Regions from separate parts of the Bradyrhizobium sp. GW821-FHT13H06 genome, predicted to be linked through region 2. Evidence: predicted binding sites of a transcription regulator. Region 2 holds the regulator's gene; the other holds the start of a gene.
What was found. Region 2 encodes LexA, which represses DNA repair genes until DNA is damaged. Its sites were predicted from a motif close to TGTTCNNNNTGTGTTCNG; they were not measured.

Region 1 (4,762 bases), on a different contig from region 2:
AAGTTCGACACCGGCGGCTCCGCAGAATTGCAGCGCGCATCCGGTTAACCGGACACTGCGCTCGTCATGCGCTGGGCCATCCGCGGTTCGCGCGGAACCCGCCCTTCCAGCCAGGCTTCCGTCCGGGCGAGATCGCGCAGGGCCCTGGCGTAGCGGCGCGCCGCGCTTCGCTCTGCTCCGCGCGGGAGCCTGCGGGCCTTGCGCAGGATGTCCGCAGCCGCGTTGCGATAGGCCAGCGAGCGGTAAAGAAAGACGACCTTACCCATATCCATGTTCCCGTTTTGATGGCACTCATCCTCGCAAGCCCGGCATGAACGTCGGATGAAGCGGGCGATGACAATTATTTCAACCGAATGGAACCGGACAAGCACGCGGGTGTTTGCATGCCAATTCGGGATGCACTCCCATGCGCACGAAGAAGTCGTCTGAGCTGATCTCTGCCAGCGGACTTATCAAGCTGATGACGCATGCAATGATGGGCGCGGCCCTCGGCCTCACCTTCAGCCTCATGCTCGTCCTGTCCAATCCAGCCGTGGCCAACCTGCTCAATAACGGCGGAAGCCAGGCCATTCTGGTCTTCACTCTCACCTTGGTGACGACGTTCGCGATCGGTGCGACGCTCACCGGCGTCGTGTTCATCATTGAGGAGGACAAGCAATCTTGAAGCGCGCGTGACCCGCGGGAGATGCTTTGTCGGGAACTCCTGCGGCGAAGAGCGGTTGGCTGCCTGCGTCAAATTAACTCAGGGAGTTTCCCGCATGAAGACGACCAAGCTCGCTCTCGCCGTAATGTTGGCAACCGGCCTTGCCGCCGCGCCGTTCGCCGTGCAGGCCAAGTCACACAAGGCCAAGCATGGATCCTCGATGTCATCGTCGCAGACCACCGGCGCCAACACCAAGTCTTCCAAGGGCGCTGATCCTTCCGGCCAAGGCGGCTCCGGCCCCGGCTCCGATCAGGGCGGTACCATGACGAACAAAGGCGGCATGACCAACACCAAATAGGCCACTCCCTGGAAATCCATCGAGGGCCCCGCCCGTTGCGGGGCCCTTTCTCTTGGGACTCGGGCGCAGTTTCAAATCCGGTGCGCGTCCAGCTCCTCCTCCGCCGCGCTCCCTGATCAGCGGGGCCCGCTCGCGCGCACGGGATTGCCCGTCTTCGCGGGACGAAGGCGCACCCGGTCGCGGACGTCAGGCAGAACGTCGCTGCCGCCAGCTGCCTTCCATTCGCCGATCAGGAGGTTGATTCTCCGGCGCAGATCCATCTGCGCCAGGGCCCTTTCCGTGCAGTCGCAGCCGCGCTCGACGAGATCGCGCACCGACGCCTCGACGTCGGCCATTTCGAGCCTCAAGACTCTGATTTTACGTCGAATTTCATTAATTCTGTTGTCCATGGCTTGTTAGAACAAAATAAGAACATATAGTCAAGTCACGATTTCAGAACGGAGAACGCAGATGCAGGTTCAAGGTAAATACGACGCCAGGGTTTTTCTCGGCGAGCAGATGACGCGGGCGCAGGGTCTCAGGCTGAAGCGGCTGAGCGATGAGGCCTATCAACCCGCCCAATTTGCACGGGACCTGTCCTTCGGTGAGGCTGCACGGCGCATCCAGGCGCTGGAGGCGGAGATCGAACTGGCGAACTCCTTCTAGCTGCGCCGCGCACCTGCACGTTGTGTACGCGCTGCCGGAACCATGGCGGAGCCGAACGGTTCTCCTCGCCAAGGGAGAGCATGGATGGCACGCAAGGCAAAGAAACGTCGCTACTCACGCAGCTCCGGCAGCGATGTCGAAAGCGAGATGCGGCGCTACAAAAAGGGTACCGCGAAGAGCGGGCGCGGGGGACGCGGCGGCCGCGTGAAGAGCCGCAAGCAGGCAATCGCGATCGGACTGTCGAAGGCGCGCAAGAAGGGCAAGAAGGTCCCGAAGAAGGCATCGAAGCGGAAGAGTGCCAAGAAGACGTCGAGAAAATCGTCTAAGTCAAGCAAGTCGTCAAAGAAGTCGTCGAAGCGCAAATCCAGCAAACGCTGACGCTGACCTCTCTCAGATCATGCTGCCCGGCATGAAGCAGCGGATCGAAATCCCGAACGCCGTCTTCACCGGCCACACCATGGTGCGGCCGGCCCGGTTTGGCTCGGTGATGACGGCTTCGTCCGGCACATCTATCCACTGCCCATCCAGACGCACGCGGTAACGCCCGTTGTGCGACTCCCAGTCGGGATCGGCGACGGCAAATCCATCCGCATCCGAGCAGCACGGGCCGAGCTGGCTGCGCAGACTGTCGAACCATGGTTTCAGGGGGGAGTTCGCGTAGCGGCCGTCGTCACGCCCGAGCGCGTTTCCGCCCCAGAGCACAAATGACGCTACGAGCAGTGTACTCCTCCGCGAGAGCTTCAATCGAACCATGTCGGCACCGATCAAATGCGAACCGCCGGCAAGTTCCACAAAGCAGCGGCAGGCTCGAAGTTCCACGACTGCAACCCACCTTTGCGACTCCCTTGCCGCAGCGGTGCTGGAACTGTGATGAGCGAACACGGCTTTTTCGGACGAACTGCGTCACCATTCCTGTGGTTAACGAGAATGTTATCAACAACCCAACGGGAATTTCGAGGCTGAACGGGAAAGGCGGCCCGAGGGCCGCCTTTTTTGATCTGCGTCGCTCGATGCGCGCGTCTCTACGCGAGCGGAACTGCGACGAATCTCGTCGCCTCCGCGCTTCTGACCTGCAACAGCACGCTGCGCTTGCCCGACGATTTGGCCTGCGCCAGTTCCGAACGGACGTCGCCGACATTGGCAACGGCCTTGCCGCCGACATTGAGGATGACGTCGCCGGTCTGAATGCCGCGCTGTGCCGCCGGCCCTTGCGGATCGACCTCGGTGACGACGACGCCCTTCTGGCCCGCACCCTGGACGTCACCTGCCGGCGCCAAGCTGAGGCCGAGGCGCGGCGTGCCGGCATTCGGCTGCCCTCTGCCCTCGTCGGCATTGCCATTTCCTTTGGCTTGCCGCTCGTTCGGCAGCTCGCCGAGCGCCAGGGTCACCGTTTTGCTGTCGCCCTTGCGGAAGACGTCGAGCTTCACGGACGTGCCCGGCGCCAAGGTGGCGATGGTGCGGGCGAGGTCGCGGGAGTCCTTGATCGTGGTGCCGTTGACGGCGGTGATGACGTCCCCCGCCTCGATGCCGGCCTTCGCCGCCGGGCTGCCATCCTGCGGATTGTCGACGATCGCCCCGCGCGCCTCCTTGAGGCCGAGGCTGTCGGCAATATCCGATGTCACGGGCTGCACCTGCACGCCGAGCCAGCCTCGGGTGACCACACCCTTGTCCTTCAATTGCGCGACGACGAGCTTGGCGGTCGAGGCCGGAATGTCGAAGCCGATGCCGACCGAGCCGCCCGAGGGCGAGAAGATCGCAGTGTTCACGCCGATCACGTTGCCGTTCATGTCGAAGGCCGGGCCGCCGGAATTGCCCTTGTTGATGGGCGCATCGATCTGGATGAAATCGTCATAGGGACCATTGCCGATATCCCGGCCGCTGGCCGAGACGATGCCGGCCGTCACAGTGCCGCCAAGACCGAAGGGATTGCCGACCGCGACCACCCAGTCGCCGATGCGCGGCTTCTGGTCGGAGAATTTGACGAACGGAAAGTCCTTCTTGCCATCGACCTTGATCAGCGCGAGATCGGTCTTCGGATCGGTGCCGACGACTTTCGCAGTGTAGGTCGTGCCGTCATCCATCGTCACCTGGACGGACTCGGCGTGGTCGACGACGTGGTTGTTGGTCACGGCATAACCGTCGGCGGAAATGAAGAAGCCGGAGCCTTCGCCCGTGATCATCTGATGGCGCTGGCGCGGCATGCCGTTCATGCCGCCCGGGGAGCGGAAGCCGAACTGTCGCGAGAACTGGTCGAACGGCGTATTCTCGTCCGAATCCATCCGGTTCTGCTGCAGCATCGCGGTCTTGTCGTTGTTCTGGTCGATCTTCACCCGCACCGAGATCACCGCGGGTTTGACCTTGCTGACCAGATCGCCGAAGCCCGGCGGCGTCGCGGCGGCTTCCGCAGCCTGAGCCGGCGTAATGAAGGAGTTCGTACCGAACGGCGCAGAGCCTGGCGCCATTGACAGGGCGGCCACGCCCAGCGCGGCCACGGTGCCGAGCAGCACGAGCCGGCGCGGCCTCAAGATCTTGCGGGACGTGGTGGTGTCGGAATTGACGCGATCGTTCATGTCGAAATATCCATGTTGAGCTGATGTCGCCTTGCCCTCAACATGGTCGCTGCCACCTTACGGCGTCCCGTCCATCCGATTAAATCTCGGCAAACAACGGGAGAGCGGGCGCAGCAGGCAGATCGCCGCCGCCCATTTGATGCAGCTCAACACGGGCGCTTCGCGCAGTGAAAAACTGCGCTCATGAGGTCCACCGGAGGCGCGCCATGTACAAAGACATTCTCGTCCACATTCCCACCGAACGTCCCATGCGGCCCGCGATCGAGGGCTCGATCTCGCTCGCGTCGTATCTCAACGCCCATCTCGACGCGGTCGCGGTCGGCCATGTCGCAACCAGTGCAGCTTACGTGATGGAGGGCGGCGCGGCGGTGGCGGCCGTGTTCGAACTGGAGCGCGAGCGGGCCGTGGAGCGGGCCGAGGCCGCGCTCGCGGTGTTCAGGAGCGAAGCGGCGAACGCCGGCATCTCCTACGCCTGCCACGCGCTCGGCGCGATCCCGGCGGATGCAGCCGTCTCGCTCGGCGAGATGGCGCGCCTGCACGATCTCA
Region 2 (4,762 bases):
TTTGCAGTCTGTCACGATCTGATCCTGGCGCGAATCCATGCCCCGCAGGCATTCCCGCACTTCGCCAGTGACGCGATTGACGCGCCAGATCAGCGCCGGTCCGCTCGCCATCTGGTAAGGGGCTACAAGCTGAGCCGCGACAATGCATGCGCCGATCACAGCGGCGCCGGCCAAGATGGATTGCGGAATGGTCATCACGCCTCGCCCCCCAAAAAAGTAATCGCAGCCAATTGAAGCGCAGCAGAGCGGTGCGGGCAAGCTGGCGCCTTTGCGTCCGAAGCCGCTTCCCGCCTGCTTCCCCTGTCGGAATCGTGGGAAGCACAGGCGTAGTAAAGCTCTGTAACGCTTACAAAAAATCTTCTCTTGACCGATCTCCGGCTATCACATGGCGGTCGTCGCCGGCGTCGTGTTCTTCGCGGTGCGCGCGCTGCTGGCGCTGATTCCGGGGCTGGCGGCCGGCTTCGCCATCAAGAAATGGTCGGCGGCCGCGGCGATGGTGGCGGCTGCGTTCTATCTGCTGCTGTCCGGCGCCGAGGTCGCGACGCAGAGATCGTTCTTCATGACGGCGGTGGTTTTGATCGCCGTGATGGTCGATCGCCGCGCCATCACGTTCCGGACGCTGGCGGTGGCCGCGCTGATCGTGCTGGCCGTCGCGCCCGAGGCGCTGGTTCATCCGAGTTTTCAAATGTCGTTTGCGGCAACGCTCGGGCTGGTGGCGCTGGTGCAGATCGGCATGCCGAACCTGCTAGCATCGCCCGATCATTCCGCAACGGCGCGGATCGCACTGTGGGGCGGCCGCGAGATCGCGATGCTGTTCCTGGCCTCGTTGATCGCCGGGCTTGCGACCACGCCCTATGCCGCCTTCCACTTCCACCGCGTGACGCCATACGGCGTGCTCGCCAATCTCGGCGCGATGCCGGTGGTCTCGGCGCTGGTGATGCCGGCGGGGCTGCTGGGATTGCTCGCAGCGCCTTTCGGGCTCGACGGCGCGTTCTGGTGGCTGATGGGGATCGGCATCGAGTGGATGGTCGCGGTCTCGCGCTGGGTGGCGGCTCTGCCCGGTGCAGTCGGCCGCATTCCCGCGTTCGGGATCGCGCCGCTGATCGCGGCGAGCCTCGGGATCATCGTGATGGGGCTGTTGCGCACGCCCCTGCGCTGGTCCGGTGCCCTGGTGCTGCTTGCCGCGATCCTCTGGGCGATGTCGGTGCGGCAGCCCGATATCCTGATTGCCGGGGATGGCGCGAGCGTCGCCGTGCGGGGCCGGGACGGGCGGCTGCATGTGATCCGCGCCGGCAAGGATGGCTTCCTGCTGAGGGAGTGGTTGGCTGCCGATGCCGATCCGCGCGATGCCGGCAGCGCCTCGCTGGCCGACGGTGTGTCGTGTGACGAGTCCGGCTGCGTGACGCCGCTCGCGGACGGACGGCTTGTCGCGTTGGCGTTGCGCATCGACGCTCTGGCTGATGATTGCAGCCGCGCCGCGCTGGTGGTGACGGCGCGGCCCACGCCGCCCGATTGCGCGGCGATGGTGGTCGACAGGCCGCGGCTCGCCAGTCAGGGCGCGCTGGCTCTGACGCAGAGCGGTGACGGCTTCTCGGTTCGGGCGGTGAGGGCGAGAGGCACGAGCCGCCCCTGGCTGCCGGCCGGCGCCGGCGAGGGGGATTTCGACGGCAGCCTTGCGCCGAAGACGGCCGTGCCCCGCAACCGGGACGCAACGCCATCGGAGACGGACTTGCAGGCGGACGATTGAGGAGCGATGCGGGAGAGGTCGGTCGGGATCTCGCAGCAGGACGCAAACCATACCATCTCGCCGGCCTCGGCCGGCGATGGCATTTCATTCCTGGCCCACGACCATCGGCCGGGGGCGACGACGTCAGCCGATCGGCAGGCGCGTGATCGTGGACCGCGTGTCGGCGACGATCTGCGGCTTGTGCTCGCGTTCGCCAACCGGCTGGGTCACCGGCAGTTGCAGCACGGTCGCGCGCTGGCCTTCGACGAGCTGTGTCACCAGCACGTATTTGCCGTCGGGGAATTCGATCGCGTCATGATGGCGATCGGGAATGTGCGGGTCGATCTTGCCGAACTTGCCGACGCGGGAGTTCACGGTGCGCGTCCAGATCCAGCGATTGTCGTAACGGACGTTGTCCGCGAAGGCGAGCTCCGTTCCCGGCAGCAAGCAGACCGCGACGGAGAGATCGGCTTCGGAGGCGAAGCCGCGCGTCGAGGTGCCGCGGAAGGTCGTCGTGACGATCGTCTCGCCGACTTCGGCGGGGCGCGTCGCGACAGCATGCAGGCTGTAGTCACACATCGGGTGCTCCTCATGCGAAGATAGCAACCCGCACCTCTTTTTGAGGCGCAGGCCTCTATCAGGGTGGAAGCACGCAACGCTCTGCTTCGTTGTAGGCAAATCTGCGGCTGGACGCCGCAAGCCGCGATCACATTATCTTTCCCGGATTCGATAGGAACAAAGCCGACGCCTGTGTATTCGGAAGGCGCGTGTCGGCGCCTCGCGGCGCCGACCAGCCAGAGCATTGCCAGCTCGCTTGCCGAATGGCGGTGCGATTGTATGGCAACGGCTTACGTCGCTGATGCTGCGATCGGCGCCGCAACATCGTCCATGGAAAGTCTGGCGCATCACGTGTCCTCGAACTCTCAGGCCCGCGAAGCGATGCTGCGTCGTGCGGCGTGTCGAGGATGGCGCCGAAAGAGGGGGCCGGACAATCTGAGCAGAACCGGAAAAACCATCCAGCCGGAGCGGACAGTGATCCGCTCCAATAGATATCGAACGACCGCTCAGTACTTGCGGTAAAGCCCGATCAGCTTGCCCTGAATCTTCACGCGGTTCGGCGGAAGAATGCGGACTTCATAGGCGGCATTGGCGGGCTCGAGCGCGATAGAGGCCCCGCGGCGGCGGAAGCGCTTGAGCGTGGCTTCCTCGTCGTCGATCAGCGCCACCACGATGTCGCCGGTATCGGCGCTCTCGTTGCGCTGGATCAGCGCCATGTCGCCGTCGAGGATGCCGGCCTCGACCATCGAATCGCCGCGCACTTCGAGCGCGTAGTGCTCGCCCGAGCCGAGCATGTCAGGCGGCACGCTGATGGTGTGGCTGCGGGTCTGCAGCGCCTCGATCGGCGTGCCGGCCGCGATGCGGCCCATCACGGGCACCGCGACGGGACGCTCGCCCTCGTCCACAGGCGGGCTGGAGGTCGTGCGGACCTTGCCGAGATTGCCCTCGATGACGCTCGGCGTGAAGCCGCGGCGACTGCCGGCGGCGGCCTGCAACTCGGGCAGCTTGATCACCTCGATGGCGCGGGCGCGGTTGGGCAGGCGGCGGATGAAGCCGCGCTCCTCAAGCGCAGTGATCAGGCGATGGATGCCTGACTTCGAGCGCAGGTCGAGCGCATCCTTCATCTCGTCGAAGGACGGCGGCACGCCGCTTTCCTTCAGACGTTCGCTGATGAATCGCAGAAGCTCGTATTGTTTGCGCGTCAACATCTCGACCAAAGTCCCCCGGTTGATGTCGTTCAATTCCGAGACGAGGAAGTCAGCGATAAGCTGCTACACGTTCGAAACAAATCATGAACGGACACTATATGTTCGATATGTGTTCCGCAACTGCTTAATTTACGGTGAACAGAGCGAAGCTCGCGCCATGCGTGTGGCCGTGCAGCTCACACCGGCAGGCGCAGCACCTCGCAAGGCGTGCCGGCCTCGGCCCTCGGCGCGAACGGTGCGCGCACGAGAAGTACCTGCGCCGCAGCGAGATTCGCAAGCAGAGAGGAGTCCTGATGGCTGACGGGAAGGGCGACGAGCGTGCCGTCGTCACGCTGTTCCAGGCGCGCACGCAGATAATCCTCGCGTTGGTCATTGGCACCGAGATCGCGGCCCAGCACGGCGCGCTCGCGGCGATGATGAATCATTGAACGGCCCGACAGGGCGCGAATCAACGGCACCATGAACAGGAAGGCGCACACGTAGGACGACACGGGATTGCCGGGCAGGCCGATCACGCGCATTGCGCCGAGCCGTCCGTGCATCATCGGCTTGCCGGGCCGAATCGCGATCTTCCAGAACGCCATCGAGATGCCTTCGTCCTTGAGCGCCTGCTGGACCAGATCGTGGTCGCCGACCGAGGCACCGCCGGTCGTGATCAGGATGTCGGCGCCGCTCTCCCGGGCGCGACGGATGCCGGCGGAAGTGGCCTCCAGCGTATCGGCGGCAATGCCGAGGTCGATGGTCTCGGCGCCCGCGCTGCGGGCGAGCGCGTGCAGGGCATAGCCATTGGAATAGACGATCTGGCCGTGACCGGGCGTGGTGCCGGGCATCACCAGCTCGTCGCCGGTGGCGAGAATCGCGACCCTCGGACGGCGGCAGACGGCGAGATGCGGGTGATTCATTCCGGCGGCCAGCGCGAGATCGCGCTCCGTGAGACGGCTTCCCTTGCGGAGCAGCACGTCTCCCTCGCGGAAGTCGACGCCGGCGGAACGGATGTGCCGCCCGGAAATCGCGGCTTCCTTGATCGTGACGAGCTTGCCTTCCGCGACAGTGTCTTCCTGGATCACGACCGCATCGGCCCCGTCGGGAACGACGCCGCCGGTGAAGATCCGCACGGCTTCGCCGGGGCCAACCCTTCCCGCGAACGGACGACCCGCCGCGACCTCGCCGACCACCGTCAGCCTGGAATCGACCGTTGCCGCGTCAGCCGCGCGCACGGCATAGCCATCCATCGCCGACATGGCCTGCGGTGGCTGCGTGCGCCGCGCCG

Region 1: a site for LexA is predicted at 1,398-1,415, ahead of AC1RQP_RS22585 (DUF3072 domain-containing protein). Genes of this name have one in related genera too.

What each region holds. Positions count from the first base shown of each region.
Region 1 covers NZ_JBXAPN010000005.1:220,611-225,372, forward strand. The annotation lists gene AC1RQP_RS22560 (HWE histidine kinase domain-containing protein) at 1-48, shown strand, start outside; gene AC1RQP_RS22565 (hypothetical protein) at 45-266, opposite strand; gene AC1RQP_RS22570 (hypothetical protein) at 407-664, shown strand; gene AC1RQP_RS22575 (hypothetical protein) at 759-1,001, shown strand; gene AC1RQP_RS22580 (hypothetical protein) at 1,118-1,336, opposite strand; gene AC1RQP_RS22585 (DUF3072 domain-containing protein) at 1,452-1,646, shown strand; gene AC1RQP_RS22590 (DUF6496 domain-containing protein) at 1,731-2,024, shown strand; gene AC1RQP_RS22595 (hypothetical protein) at 2,037-2,399, opposite strand; gene AC1RQP_RS22600 (Do family serine endopeptidase) at 2,669-4,216, opposite strand; gene AC1RQP_RS22605 (universal stress protein) at 4,423-4,762, shown strand, end outside.
Region 2 covers NZ_JBXAPN010000001.1:199,273-204,034, forward strand. The annotation lists gene AC1RQP_RS00990 (hypothetical protein) at 1-195, opposite strand, end outside; partial or broken gene AC1RQP_RS00995 (ComEC/Rec2 family competence protein) at 371-1,747, shown strand; gene AC1RQP_RS01000 (hypothetical protein) at 1,871-2,305, opposite strand; gene lexA (transcriptional repressor LexA) at 2,791-3,492, opposite strand; gene AC1RQP_RS01010 (molybdopterin molybdotransferase MoeA) at 3,669-4,762, opposite strand, start outside.